Regions from separate parts of the Kitasatospora sp. CM 4170 genome, predicted to be linked through region 1. Evidence: riboswitches for the same ligand, from Rfam matches in the RefSeq annotation. Region 1 holds a riboswitch; the other holds the start of a gene.
The links. Region 1 has a riboswitch for thiamine pyrophosphate ahead of RMN57_RS19420 (cytosine permease). Riboswitches for the same ligand answer to the same signal wherever they lie in the genome.
Positions count from the first base shown of each region.

Region 1 (7,307 bases):
GCGCCGCCGGCCACACCGGCGACGAGGGCGACGGCGGCGATCAGGGCCACCAGGCCGCCGCGCTTCTTGCGCGGGCCGCCGGGCCCGGGGGCGCCGGGGAGGTCGGACGGGTAGCCGAGCGGGCCGCCCGGGTAGCCGGGGCCGGCGGGGCCACCGGGGGCACCGGGGGTGACGTCGTGCGCGCCCCAGCCGCCGAGCGGCTGGCCGGCGCCGAACGGGTGGTGCTGACCGGTCGCGCCGGGGGCGGCGGGCGCACCCGGGGCGGCGTACGGGTCGTGGGCCGCGGCAGCGGGCGCCGCGTACGGGTAGCCGGCCGGCGCGGCGGGCGGCAGGACCGGCGGCGGGGCGTCGATGTACCCGGTGTCGGCCACGGCCGGGGCGGCGGCCGGAGCGGCCGGGACGGCCGGCTCGGGGGCGCTGACCTTGCTGAACGCCAGCGTCGGCGTGGACCCGCCGGCCGCCGGGGCGGCGGGCGCGGCCTCGGCCAGCGTGTAGTCGGCCTCGGGCGCCGCTGCGGGGGCGGGCGCGAACTGCGCCGAACCGTCAGGAACGGGACCAACCACCCCCTGGCCGGAGGGCTGCTCCCCCTGCGGCCCGGTGGACCCAACCTCGCGCTCGGTGCTCACGGACGACCTCCATAGCTGACAGGACCAACAACCATAGTTTTTCGCACACCCGATTCGATTGTCGTAAGGACCCTTCTGAAGAACTCATAAGAATCCTTAGCCCGGTCCAACAGCACGTGCCGGAGCCACCGCGGCGCCCCCCGCGCAACCCCCTGCCGCGCCCCCGCGCCGACGGCGCGCCGTCCCGCGATGCGGACCGCCGGGACCACGGCCTTGGCGTTCCCCACCTGGGCGGTTAGCCTGTCGCTCCAAACTGACACGCGGGAGCTTGGACCCACCAGGCTGAGAGTGCGCCGGTCGACCGTACGCCACGGGCTCCGTGGCCGGACCGTCGAGGGGGCGCAGACCGCCGGAACCTGTCCGGGTAATGCCGGCGTAGGGAGTATCGGCCATGCCGTCTGCTTCGCCATCCTCTTCTTCGGGCGCGCCCGCGTCCAAGAATCTCCCCGAGTCGTCCACGACCGTTCACTCCGACGCCACGGCCTCCGCCGGCGGTTCCACCGCGGTGCTGGACCGCCCGGAGCGGGACGGCCGGGGCGAGCGGGTGGAGGCCCCGCTCGTGCTGGACACCGAGCCGCCGCGCACCCTGCGCTTCCGGGACCACTTCGCGCTCTGGATGAACCTCGGCGTCAGCCTGATCGGCTTCACCACCGCCGCCACCGTGCTCGGCGCCCCCGGCAGCGAGCTGTCGCTGGCCGCCGCGGTGACCGCGATCGTGGCCGGCACGGTGGTCGGCACCGCGATGCTCGGCGTCGCCGCGCTGATCGGGGCCCGCACCGGCGCGCCCGCGATGGCCAACCTGCGCGGGCTGTTCGGGACGAGGCTCTCGTACGTGCCCACGGTGCTGAACATCGTCCAGTGCATCGGCTGGGGCGTGTACGAGCTGCTGGTCATCGCGATGGGCGCGCAGACCGTGGCGCACACCGAGGGCTACCGCTGGGTGTTCGTGGTGCTGGCCGGCGCGGTGACCACCGCGCTGACCATCTGGCCGCTGGGGGCGATCGCGGTGCTGCGCCGCTTCGTCGCCGCGGCCGTGGCGGTCGCGATGGTGTACTTCACCGTCCAGCTGGGCCGCCACGGCGTCCCGGACCCGGGCGCGGGCAACTGGCACGGGTTCCTCAGGGCCACCGACGCGATGATCGCCGTCTCGATCTCCTTCGTGCCGCTGGCCGCCGACTACACCCGCCACTCCCGCACCCCGCGGGCGGCGTTCTGGGGCAGCTTCTCCGGCTACACGATCGCCCAGGTCTGGTGCTACGTGCTCGGCCTGTTCGCGCTGCTGCAGGCGGACGGTGACGCGACCAGGATCTTCGACTCGTTCCTGGGCGTCTGGGCCGGCTGGCTCTTCCTTCTGGTGCTGGTGCTGCGCGAGACCGACCAGTCCTTCGCCAACGTCTACTCGACCGCGATGTCGGTCCACAACCTGCTGCCGAAGGTCGACCGCCGGGTGCTGACCGGCGCGACCGGCCTGCTGATCACCGTCCTGGCGCTGCAGATCACCGAGTTCACCGACTCGTACTACGCCTTCCTCGGCCTGATCGGCTCGGTCTTCGTGCCGATGTTCGCGGTGCTGGCGGTGGACTACTTCCTCGGCGCCGGCCGGCGCGGCTGGAACCTCGCCGCCGACGCGCCGTCCCGCTGGCTGATGCTGCTGCCGTGGGCGCTCGGCTTCGCGGTGTACCAGCTGATCGCGCCGACCGCGATCGCCGGCTGGTGGACGGACTTCTGGACCTCCGTCCAGGAGGCCCTGCACTTCACCCCGCAGGAGTGGACCTCGGCCTCGCTGTTCGGCTTCCTGGTGCCCGCGCTGGCCACCTGGGCGCTCACGCCGCTGACCCGCGGCCGGCGCTGACCGCCCGCCCGCACCCGAAGACGGCCCCGCGGATTGGGGCCGTCTTCGCTTCCGCTTCACTTCCGACGCTTATCGTTGACGCCGTGACCAGCCCTGATCTCTCGCCTGCGGCGGCGCGCACCGCGCCGCCCGTCCAGGTGATCGCCCACCGCGGTTCCTCGCACGCCCTGCCCGAGCACACCCTTGCGGCCTACCGCCGGGCACTGGAGGAGGGCGCGGACGCGGTCGAGTGCGACGTCCGGGTGACCGCCGACGGCCGGCTGGTCTGCGTCCACGACCGCCGGATCGGCCGGGTGTCGGACGGCCGCGGCACGGTCTCCGCGATGACGCTGGCGCAGCTGGAGGCGCACGACTTCGGCGCCTGGAAGACCGGCGTGCCGAGCCGGGACCCGGAGCTGCGCGAGGTGCTGCGGCTGGAGAGCCTGCTGGAGCTGGTCGCGGACTGCGGCCGGCCGGTGGACCTGGCGATCGAGACCAAGCACCCGGTCCGGTTCCGCGGCCGGGTCGAGAGCGAGCTGCTGCGGATGCTCGACCGGTTCGGGATCGGCGGCGCCCACGGAGCCGGTGCGCCGGGAGCCGCTGCGCAGGCCGACGGCCCCGGGGGCGACCGTCCGCGGGCACGCATCATGAGCTTCTCCTCGCTGGCCCTGGCCCGGGTGGCCGCCGCCGCACCGCAGTACCCGCGGGTGTTCCTGTTCGAGCGGATGCTGCCGCTGCAGGGCCGGCTGCGGCCGGGCGCGGCGCTGCCGGGCGGCGCGCGGATCGCCGGCCCCGGCATCGACCTGGTGCGGGCCAAGCCCCGGCTGGTCACCCGGCTGCGCGAGCTGGGCCACGAGGTGCACGTCTGGACCGTCGACGAGCCGGACGACGTGGAGCTCTGCCTGGAGCTGGGCGTGTCGGCGATCATCACCAACCGCCCGGCGGAGGTGCTGGCCCAGCTCGGCCGGTGACGGTCCGGCCCGCTCGGCCGGTGACGGTCCGGCCCGGCGGGCGCCCCGATCGCCCCGCCTGCCCCGGCTGCCCCGGCTGCCACGCCTGCCCCGGCCGCCACGGCCGCCACGGCCGCCACGGCCGCCACGGCCGCTTCGGCCACCGTCCACCGGGCCGTCGCGCGGCGCTTCAGTTGATCGTCTTGGTAGGGACTCAAACCTTCCGCTGTCGCTTTTCTGCCGTGGATTCTGCGTTTCACGACAGAGGGTGAGCGGTGAATCACCTGTCGCGCACCGTGTGTCGCCCGGCTCGAAATGTCCGACCGGGATCGCCGTGCGGTCGTTTCCGACGCATTACCAAGGGGCATCCATCCCTCGGCATACGCTGAAGGAGGTCCGGGGGTGGCGTTGATGGTGGCGCGTGAAGTGCCGACTTCATCGACCATGGCAGTGCCGCACGGCCCAGCGAGTGTCGGGGTCGCACGGCGCCGACTGCGTCGAGATCTGGGTGACCGGCAGATACCGGAACCGGTCATTGATGATGCTGTTCTGATCCTTTCCGAACTGTTGAGCAATGCCTGTCGTTACGCCCGGCCGCTCGGGCCGCTGCCCGTGCTCGGCCGCAGTGCCCGCGCCGAGGCCGTGGGCCAGGTGCTGGTCGGCGTCCCCTCCGGGGCGGCCGGCGGTGCGGCCCGACCCGGCAGATCGGACGACCGCTCGCAGGAGCGGTCCCGGGACGTCGAGGACGTGGGTGCCGACGACGGCGGCATCCTGGTCCGCTGGCAGATGCACGCGGACGGCGTCCTCACCCTGGAGGTGACCGACGGCGGGGCACAGACCCGGCCGTCCCCGGCCAGCCCGTCGCTGACCTCGCGCGGCGGCCGCGGCCTGAGCATCGTGGACCAGCTGGCGAGCGACTGGGGCGTGCGCGACGCGCCCGGCGAGGTGACGGTGTGGGCGGCGCTGCCCGCCCGGGCCCGCCACGCCCGCCGCACCGGCGGTGATGCCCGCAGCGCCTGACGGCCGACCGGTTCGCCGGCCCGGGCCTCTCCCGGCCCGCGGCCAGGGCGATCCGCAGGCCCCGGGAGCCGCCGGCCCCGCGGCCCGCAGGCGCAGGCCGAGCGGGCCCGCAGGCCGAACCGGCCCGCGGAGCTGCCCACCGCGCCCCACCGCCCCAGGCCCCGGCGTGTGCCCACGCGCCGGTGGAACGTCAGTAGGCTGCCCGGAGCACAACACCACCGTCCCCGGGAGAGCCGCACCATGGGCAAGAAGGCCGCCAAGAAGGCGCCGCAGCGCAGCCAGTCCACCACCGCCGTCACGGGCGAGATCCCCGTGGTCGGGGCCCGCGAGAACTGCCCCTGCGGTTCGGGCCGCCGTTACAAGGCGTGCCACGGCCGCGAGGCCTCGCACGCCGTGCAGGAGCTGGTGCACCGCCCGTTCGAGGGCCTGCCGGGCGAGGCCGACTGGGTGGCGCTGCGCGAGCTGGTGCCGGCCGCGACCGTCCCGCTGACGCTGGCCGCCGGGGTCGCCGAGACCGCCACCGGCGAGGTGCCGTCGGTGACGCTGGCCACCGTCCTGCCGCTGGCCTGGCCGGCCCTGCGCCGCCAGGACGGTTCGATCCTGCTCGGCCTGCAGACCCAGTCGTCCTCCGGCGACCTCAGCCGCGACCTGGCCGACGCGCTGGAGCTGGCGCTGGCCGCCGAGCCGGGCTCGCCGGTGCCCGCCCGCCGTACCGTCCCGGGCGGCCGCCGCCTGCAGGACCTGCTGGACCTGCAGGCCGAGTTCGCGCCCGCCGTGCACACCGGCTTCGAGTTCTGGCTGGAGGACGCCGAGACCGCCACCGGCGAGGTGGCCGCGTCCCTGGAGCGCGCCAACGCCTCGGCCATCCCGACCGAGAAGCTGAGCGGCGTCGACTCCGCCTACTGGTGCGGCACCCCGGACAAGAACCACCTCCGCTGGGTGATGACCGTGCCGGAGGAGCAACTGCTGGACGCGCTGGCCCGGCTGACCGCCGCCGACAAGTCCTCGCTCGGCCCGGACACCCGCCTGGTCGGCTCGTTCCGCGCGCACGGCCTGACCGTTCCGGTCTGGGACCTGCCGCTCGCCATGACGGCCGCCGACTGCGAGAAGCCCGCCGCCGAGTTCGCCGAGCGGCTCGCCGAGACCCTCGCCGACGAGCAGCCGCTGACCGCCGAGGAGCGCCGCGCCCGCGCGAACCTGGTGAACCGTCAGGTCACCTTGAACTAAAGGCGACCGGGATCCGGGTGATACGCGTCACATTGTCCGTCCGAACGGCAATTTCCGGACGGCCAGGGCATCTTGGAAATTGGCGTAGCCGCGGATCCTTGTTACTGTCTAAAGAGTCCGGTCGCTGGTGCATCCCCCGTCGCCAGCGGCCGGATCTTTTGTTTTCCGCCGGGGCCGCCCCGGTTGCACCGTGTCCGATCAACTTTCCGGGCACCGTGGCCGCAGCCCGTACGCCCCGCGCCGGCACGGCCCGTCCGCGGCCGTCAGTACGCCGAGCGGCCGCTGTCCAACCGGACCGCCGCCTCGACCAGTTCGCCGAGCAGCGGCCCCACCTGGGGCAGCCAGACCCCGCCGTCGGCCGCCGGGCGGGGCGCGAGCACCCAGCGCACCCGGCTCCCCGTCCCGCCGCCGGGCGGCAGCGGCAGGAAGCCGCCCGACCCGTGGTAGCGCAACGACCCCGGTACCCACGGCAGTTGGGCGAGCATCTCACCCAACACCTCCAGCGAGTACGGGGCGACCAACAGCGCGTAGCGGCCGGGCAGCGCCAGCACCGGGCCGAGCGGCAGCCGCAGCGCGGCGAGGTAGGCGAGCGCCCGGGCGCCGGCCGCCGCGGGCAGACTGACCGCCGAGACGGTCCGGCCGGTCGCGGCCAGCACGGGCGCGTCCGGCTGCCGCTCCCACCACCAACGCACCATCCGGGCATCGGTGGTGGCCGCGAGCAGCGGCGGATCGTGCGGATGGGCACCGGGGACGGGGCAGTCCTGGTCCCCGCAGGAACACCGCCCGCCGCGGAGCAGCGTGCCGGGCACCACGGGCCAGCGGTGGTCGACGGCGGCCGCCAGGGCCGCGGCCAGCCGGGCCGAACGGGCCGCCGGAGGGTTGCTCGGGTTCTCGCGCATGGCACTCGTTCCTTTCCGTGACCGCTCGGTTCGCTCCCGGCCCGCGGCCCGCGTCGGGGAGCGCCGCACCGGCCCGGATCGGGGCGGCGGGCATGGCGAACGGCGTGGGCAGGGGTGGAGCACGGTGTGGAGCACGACCTGAGAAGGGCCGCGGATTAGAACAGCCCTTGGAACGAGAATCCCGCATGCGACCGGATGGACGCCGCCCGGGCGCGGTTGGTTCCACCGTACGAGTGAGTGACCTCCGGCCGGCCCGGCCCACCGGGCGGCGAAAGCATACGATCCGGACGGCCATCCGGGCCGTCCTGACGGTTCTGCCCGTTCTCCGGCCGGTCCATGCCCTCCGCACGCCACCGTCGGGCCACCGGGAACACCCCGGCCGGGCCCGCGGCAGCACCCGGCGCGCGCTCGATCGGAACGCGCCCCCGCGCGGGTTCCCGGGCGCACTCCGGCACCCGTCGGGCCCGCCGCCGGGCACGACACCGGGGCCTGCTCCGGGACCGGCTCCGGGGGCGGCCCGTGGGCGGCGGACCCGGAGACCGGCACCGGTACGGATCTGGACATGCCCCGAATGGCCTGTGTAGAAGTGGTGGCATTGCTGACGATCAATGACGAGTAGTAGCGAATCGAGGCGGAACGCGCCCTTTGGCCGTCCTCGCTCCAATCGGCCGTACCTGGGGGGTTCCGTATGACACGTACCGCGTCAGGAGTGGCGGCATGACCGAGTCCCACGCATCGTCGACGTCCGCCGAGC
Region 1 is NZ_CP134877.1:4,583,106-4,590,412, forward strand. Features, by position in the region: gene RMN57_RS19415 (trypsin-like peptidase domain-containing protein) at 1-626, opposite strand, end outside; TPP riboswitch at 877-1,025, shown strand; gene RMN57_RS19420 (cytosine permease) at 1,018-2,478, shown strand; gene RMN57_RS19425 (glycerophosphodiester phosphodiesterase family protein) at 2,562-3,428, shown strand; gene RMN57_RS19430 (ATP-binding protein) at 3,852-4,427, shown strand; gene RMN57_RS19435 (DUF5926 family protein) at 4,668-5,654, shown strand; gene RMN57_RS19440 (bifunctional DNA primase/polymerase) at 5,918-6,553, opposite strand; gene RMN57_RS19445 (PP2C family protein-serine/threonine phosphatase) at 7,271-7,307, shown strand, end outside.

Region 2 (7,307 bases), 1.7 Mb from region 1:
CCGCGCCAGATAGCCAAGGGCTGCCGGGCCGGCACCGACTGCGGCTCCTGCGTCCGCCGGATACAGGCCCTGCTGGGCGAGCACGGCGCGCGGCCGTGCCCGACCGCCCGCCTCGCCGCCAGGCTGGGGCTCGCCGACCCGGAGGCCGCGCCGTCGGAAGCAGCCCCGCCGGCCCCGCCCGCCCCGCTGCGCGCGGCCTGAGCCGGGCGGCTCAGGACTCCGGCTGCTCGATCAGCTGGGCGAGGTAGAGCGCCTCCCCGAGCTTGTCCAGCAGCTCCAGCTGGGTGTCGAGGTAGTCGATGTGGTGCTCCTCGTCCGCCAGGATGTCCTCGAAGATGTTGGCCGAGGTGACGTCGTTCTTGGCCCGCATCACCACGATCCCGCGCTTCAGCCGGTCGATCGCCTCGACCTCGACCTGGCGGTCCGCCTCGAACATCTCCTTGACGGTCTGGCCGATCCGGACGTGGAAGAGCCGCTGGTAGTTGGGCAGCCCGTCCAGGAAGAGGATCCGGTCGGTGAGCGTCTCGGCGTGCTTCATCTCGTCGAACGACTCGTGCCGGGTGTACTTGGCGAGCTTCGTCCAGCCGAAGTTCTCCTGCATCTTCGCGTGCAGGAAGTACTGGTTGATGGCGGTCAGCTCGGCGGTGAGCTGCTCGTTGAGGAATTCGATGACCTCTGCGTCGCCCTTCATGGCGGCTGCCTTCCTGCTGTGCGTCCAGATCCTCGGCCGTACCCCCCGGCTGCACGCATCCTGGCACCGTGATGGGAAGAAATTCCAGTAAGTTCACACTCACTAGGACATGTGTCGGAATATCCGATTTGGACGGTTCCTTGGCCCGTACGGGCGGGCGCACGGCCCCGGAAAGGGGCGCGCGCAGGGCGTTGCCCGCCGTCTGTCACCATGGAGCCATGGGTCAGTCCGAACGAGAACCGCTACCGTCGTCTGACCCGAGGCTCCCGCCGGGCCAGCGCCGACAGCGAGGCTGGCCGGCCCTGCACTACGGCCCGGTGCCCCGCTTCAAGCCGCTGACCTGGGACTTCCAGGTGTTCGGCGCGACCGCCTCGGCGGAGAAGCACAGCTGGGACTTCGCCGGCTTCACCGCCCTGCCGCGCACCACCGTCCGCGCCGACCTGCACTGCGTCACCCGGTTCTCGCTGCTCGGCAACGAGTGGACGGGTGTGCCGGCGTCCGAGGTGCTGGAGCGGGTGCCGCCGGCGCCGGGCGTCACCCATGTGATGGTCTGGGCCGAGTACGGCTACAGCGCCAACCTGCGGCTGGCCGACTTCGCCGACGCGTCGGCCGTCTTCGCCACCCACCGCAACGGCGAACCGCTGAGCGCCGAGCACGGCTTCCCGGTCCGCCTGGTCGTGCCGCACCTCTACGCCTGGAAGGGCCCCAAGTGGGTCCGGGCGGTCGAGTACATGCGGGCCGACCGGCGCGGCTTCTGGGAGGAGCGCGGCTACCACAACCTCGCCGACCCGTGGCGCGAGCAGCGCTACTCCTACCAGGAGGAGCCCGGGGACGGCCCGCTGCGCTAGCAGTCGTCCGGCCGATCCGTGCCCCTACAGGAACGGGAAGGTGACCGTCACCACGGTGCGCTGCGCGCGGCGCTCGCCGGCGGCGGGGGACTGGCTGGACACCTTGCCGGTGCCGAACAGGTTGACCCCGCTGCTCTGCATCACGAACCCGGCGGCCTGCAGCGTCCGCGCGGCGTCGTCCTTGGACATCCCGGTCACGTCCGGGACCGGCACCATGCCCTTGCTGACCACCAGCGAGACCGGCGTGTTCTCCGGCACCTGCTGCCCCGCCGCCGGAGAGCTGCTGATCACCGCGCCCTCGGCCACCGCGTCGTTGTACGTCTCGGTCACCCCGCCGCGCGCCAGCTGGGCGCCGGTCAGCGCGGCGGCGGCCTGGTCGGCCGGCTTGCCGGCCAGCTCGGGCACGGCGATCCGCTTCGGGCCGCGGGAGACGGTGACGCCGACCGCGTCGCTCTTGCGGGCCCGGGCGCCGACCCCCGGGTCGGTGGAGATGACCTGCCCGGTCGGGACGGTCTCGCTGTAGACCTCGGTGAACCGCCCGTGCATGCCGGCGCCGTCCAGGATCCGCTGCGCCTCGGCCCGGTCCTTGCCGAGCACGCTCGGCACCGTCGTGTACAGCGCCGAAGAGAGCGCGTACGTGGCGCCGCCGACCAGCAGCACCAGGGCGGTCAGCGCGGAGGCCCAGATCAGCGGTTTGCGGGGGAGGCGGCGCAGCCGGCCCGGTCGCGGGGTGCGGGCCGGCGGGGGCGGCTCGTCGTAGGGGCGCGGCTCGGCGAGCAGCTGCTCCATCACCTCCGGGGGGACGTCCAGCACGCTGGTCCGCTCGACCGGCGGCGCGGGTACGGCGGGCTGGATCACCGAGGTCGGCTCGCTGGTCGGGTACTGCGGGCTGGGCCGGGTGGAGGCCGGCGGCTCGGCGTCCAGCTCGGCAGGGGTGAGCGTGCGGCGCACCCGCTGGAGGGCGGCCAGCAGCTCGACCGCGTCGTAAGGGCGGGCCTGCGGGTCGCGCGAGCAGGCGGCGGCCACTATCGCGTCCAGCCCGGGGACGACGTTCGGCACGGCGAGCGACGGTGCGGGGACGTCCTCGTGCAGGTGGCGGTACATCACCTGGACCGGGTTCTCGCCGGTGTGCGGGCGGTGGCCGGTGAGCATCTCGTAGAGCAGGATGCCGGCCGCGTAGACGTCGACCCGCTGGTCGGTCCCGGCGCCGGGGCGGATCTGCTCGGGGGCCAGGTAGGACACGGTGCCGAGCACGGTGCCGGTGGTGGCGGTGCCGGACGTCGCCGCGCCGTCGCCCGCGTCGAGCACCCGGACCAGGCCGAAGTCGGCGACCTTCACCAGGCCGCCGTCGGTGATCAGCACGTTCTCCGGCTTGACGTCGCGGTGGACCAGCCCGGCCCGGTGGGCGGCGCCGAGCGCGGCCAGCACCGGCTCCAGGACGTCCAGCGTGGCCCGGATGGACAGCGCGCCGCGGTCGCGCAGCAGGTCGCGCAGGGTGCGGCCGGGCACGTACTCCATGGCGAGGAAGACGGTGCCGCCGTCGGCGCCCTGGTCGAAGACGTTGACCACGTTGGGGTGCGCGAGCCGGGCGACCGCCTTGGCCTCGCGGATGAACCGGCCGGTGAAGCCCTCGTCGCCAGCCAGCGAGGGCTGCATCACCTTGAGGGCGACGACCCGGTCGAGCCGGGTGTCGGTGCCCTTGTAGACGGTGGACATCCCGCCGGACGCGATGCGCTGCTCGACCCGGTAGCGGCCGTCGAGGAGGGATCCGATCAGGGGGTCGTGCAGTGCCATGTCCGCCTTGTCCACCCGGCGAGTCTAGTGGCGGGGCCCGGGCCCGGCGCCGCCCCGGGGGGCGCGTGCCGGGCTTCGTGGCCGGGCTGTGACAGTGCGCCGTTGCCGGGCGTGTCCGGCAACGGAGGGCCGGTGGCCGGGGCCCGTGGCCGGGGGCGTTCCCCGCCGCGGGCCCCGGGCCCCGTCAGAACGCCGGGCGCTCGCGGGTGTCCAGGTCGGCCCGGCCGGCCATCGCCGAGGAGGCCTCGGCGTGGAAGCGGCGCGGGATGCGGCCGGCCCGGTGGGCGAGCCGGCCGGCCTCGGCGGCGTGCCGCATCGCCTCGGCCATCAGCACCGGGTCCTGGGCGCGGGTCACCGCCGAGGCGAGCATCACGGCGGCGCAGCCCAGCTCCATCGCCAGCGCGACGTCCGAGGCGGTGCCGGCGCCGGCGTCCAGGATGACCGGGACGTTGGCGCTCTCCACGATCAGCTGGAAGTTGTGCGGGTTGCGGATGCCCAGGCCGGAGCCGATCGGCGAGCCCAGGGGCATGATCGCCGCGCAGCCGACGTCCTCCAGCTTCCGGGCCAGCACCGGGTCGTCGTTGGTGTACGGCAGGACGGTGAAGCCGTCGTCGACCAGCGTCTCGGCGGCGTCGAGCAGCTCGATCGGGTCCGGCAGCAGGGTCCGCTCGTCGGCGATGACCTCCAGCTTCACCCAGTCGGTGCCGAGCGCCTCGCGGGCCAGCCGGGCCGTCAGCACGGCCTCGCCGGCGGTGAAGCAGCCGGCCGTGTTGGGCAGCACCCGGATACCGTTGCGGGTCAGCACGTCCAGGACGGAGCCCTGGGTGCCGGGGTCGACCCGGCGCATCGCCACGGTGGTCAGCTCGGTGCCGGAGATCCGCAGCGCCTGCTCCAGGATCTCCAGGCTGGGGGCGCCGCCGGTGCCCATGATCAGGCGGGAGCCGAAGGCCGTCCCGGCGATGGTGAGGACGTCCTTGTCGTCGAGGGTGGTGTCGGCCATCGGTCAGCCCCCCTGGACGGCGGTGAGGATCTCGATCCGGTCGCCCGCCGAGAGCCGGGTGTCCGGCCACGAACTGCGCGGCACCACGGCCTCGTTGAGCGCGGCGGCGACGCCGGAGTGGGCCTGGCTCAGGGTGGCCACCACCTCGGCGAGCGTGGTCGCTGCGGGCACCTCGCGGGGCCGGCCGTTGACGGTGAGGGGGATGTCGCTCATGCGGGGACCTTCGTGGTGAAGCGAGTGGGGGAGAAGGGCTCGGCGAGGGCCGGGACGGTGCCGGTGACCAGGTACTCGGCGAGCAGGTCGGCGGTGACCGGGGTGAGCAGCACGCCGTTGCGGTAGTGGCCGGTCGCGGCGACCAGGCCGGGCAGGGCGGTCGGCCCGAGCAGCGGCGCGTTGTCCGGTGAGCCCGGGCGGAGTCCGGCGGAGGTCTCCACCAGCGGCAGCTCGGTGATCCCGGGGACCAGGTTGTGGGCGTCGCGCAGCAGCTCGTAGACGCCGCCGGCGGTGACGGTGGTGTCGTAGCCCTGCTCCTCGCTGGTCGCGCCGATCACCAGCTCGCCGTTCTCGCGCGGGACCAGGTAGAGGTGTTGCCCGCGCACCACCGCGCGGACGTTGCGGGACAGGAACGGACGGTACGGCTCGGGGATGTGCAGCCGCAGGATCTGGCCCTTGACCGGGCGGATCGCGGGCAGCACGCCCGGCGGCAGGCCGGGCAGCCGGTGGCTGTACGGGCCCGCGGCGAGTACGGTCCGCCCCGCGGTCACCACCTCCCCGGTGGTCAGCCGGGCGCCGACCGCCCGGTCGTGCTCGACCAGCAGCTCCGCCGCCCCGGTGCGGTGCACGAGGACGCCCGCGGCCTCGCAGGCCCGCTCCAGCGCGGCCAGCAGCCGGCGGCCGTCCACCTGGTGGTCCTCGGCGACGTGCAGGCCGCCGCGGACGCCGGGCGCCAGCATGGGCTCCAGCTTGCGGGCCTCCCGCCCGGTCAGCCACTGCGAGTCCAGGCCGAGCCGCCGGTGGAAGGCGTGCAGCTCGCGCAGCTCCTCGCGGTCGTCGGAGTCGAGCGCGACGGCCAGCGTGCCGCAGCGCCGGTAGCCGGTGTCCGCGCCGCCGCTCGCCTCCGCGAGGTCGGCCGCGAAGTCGGCGTACCGCTCGTTCGAGGCCATCCCGAGGCGCAGCAACGGCTCCTCGCCGTACTGGAGTTCGGTGACCGGGGCGAGCATGCCGGCCGCGACCCGGGCGGCGCCGCCCCCGGGGTCCGGGTCGACCACGAGTACGCGCCCGACCCCGCGCTGGGCCGCCCGCCAGGCGACGGCGAGGCCGATGATGCCGCCGCCGATCACCAGGACGTCGACGCGGGTGCCCGCTGCCAAGCGTGTCAAAGTCGCTTCTCCCTTCGCCGGTATGACCCGGATCAGGTTCGGACGGTCGCGGGCCGTGCCAGCCCGCCTCTCAGCCCGGTACGCCGGGCTCCCGCGATGGTGCCCCCACCTTAACTCCGGGCCTGGTCACGGCTGAAGGTGCGTACGAAGGGTGGGACGGGCTCCGGCGCCGGCACCGAACGCCAGTAGGGTGACGGGCGTGGCAGATCTGAGCGGTACGGATCAGGTGGTCGTGGTCGGCGCCGGGCTGGCCGGGGCGCATTGCGCTTCCGGGCTGCGGCGGGGCGGCTGGCGGGGGCGGATCGTCCTGGTGGGCGAGGAGCCGCACGCGCCGTACGACCGGCCGCCGCTCTCGAAGCAGGTCCTGCTGGGCAAGGCCGACGACACCCCGCTGGACATCGACTTCGCGCACCTCGGCATCGAGCTGCTCACCGGCCGCCGCGCCACCGGGCTGACCCCGGGCGTGCTGCACACCGACGGCGGCGACCTGCCGTACGGCGCACTGGTGATCGCCACCGGCGCCGCCCCGCGGGTGCTGCCGGGCGCCGAGCGCGCGCACCTGCTGCACACCCTGGACGATGCGCTGGCGCTGCGGGCCCTGCTCCGCCCGGGCCTGCGGCTGGTGCTGGTCGGAGCCGGCTGGATCGGCGCCGAGGTGGCCACCGCGGCCCGCGCGGCCGGCTGCCGGGTCACCGTGGTGGAGGCCGGCCCGGCGCCGGTGCCCGGCGCGCTGCCGACCGGGATCGGCCGGGCGATGGCCGCCTGGTACGCCGAGGCCGGGGTGGAGCTGCGCTGCGACGCCGCCGTGGCGGCCGTCGAGCCGGGCGCGGTGCTGCTGGCGGACGGCTCGCACCTGCCGGCCGACGAGGTGGTGGTCGGCATCGGCGTCCGCCCGGCGACCGGCTGGCTGGCCGGCTCCGGCGTCGAGCTGGACGCGGCCGGCGCCGTCGTGGTGGACGACCGGCTGCGCACCGGCCTGCCCGGCGTCTTCGCGGTCGGCGACTGCGCGAACTACCCGTCCGCCCGCACCGGCGCCCGGTTGACCGTCCAGCACTGGGACCACGCGCTGCAGTCCGGCCAGGCCGCGGCCGCCTCGGTGCTCGGCGCGGACGCGCCCTACGACCCGGTGCCGTACTTCTGGTCGGAGCAGTTCGGCCGGATGGTCCAGTACGTCGGCCGGCACGACGCGGGGGACGAGCTGGTCTGGCGCGGTTCGCCGCAGGACCCGACCTGGGCCGTGCTCTGGCTGCGCGAGGGCGCGCTGCGGGCCGTGCTCACGGTGGACCGCCCGCGCGACCTCACCCAGGCCCGCCGACTGGTCGAGCGCGGCGCGGTGCTGGATCCGGCCCGGGCGGCGGACCCGTCGGTGCCGCTGAAGGCGGCCGTCGCGGGGTAGCGCGGGCGGCCGTCGCGGGGTGGCGCGGGCGGCCGGTTGGTGCGCCGCGGGCCGCGGAGGTGGCAGTCTGGTGCCGTGAGTGAGATCGAAGCCAAGATTGAGTCCCTGGTCCCCGAGTGGCTGTACCTGCCCGACATCTCCGAGCGGTGGGGCGTCGTGGTCACCGAGGTCCGCAACATGGTCAAGAAGGGTGACCTGA
Region 2 is NZ_CP134877.1:2,922,868-2,930,174, reverse strand. Features, by position in the region: gene RMN57_RS11890 (bacterioferritin-associated ferredoxin) at 1-201, shown strand, start outside; gene bfr (bacterioferritin) at 212-691, opposite strand; gene RMN57_RS11880 (sulfite oxidase-like oxidoreductase) at 910-1,539, shown strand; gene pknB (Stk1 family PASTA domain-containing Ser/Thr kinase) at 1,564-3,348, opposite strand; gene RMN57_RS11870 (thiazole synthase) at 3,518-4,333, opposite strand; gene thiS (sulfur carrier protein ThiS) at 4,337-4,546, opposite strand; gene thiO (glycine oxidase ThiO) at 4,543-5,703, opposite strand; TPP riboswitch at 5,705-5,817, opposite strand; gene RMN57_RS11855 (FAD-dependent oxidoreductase) at 5,903-7,108, shown strand; gene RMN57_RS11850 (Rv2175c family DNA-binding protein) at 7,184-7,307, shown strand, end outside.
Region 2: it holds a riboswitch for thiamine pyrophosphate, as region 1 does, so the genes downstream of both, thiO (glycine oxidase ThiO) here and RMN57_RS19420 (cytosine permease) in region 1, are expected to answer to the same signal.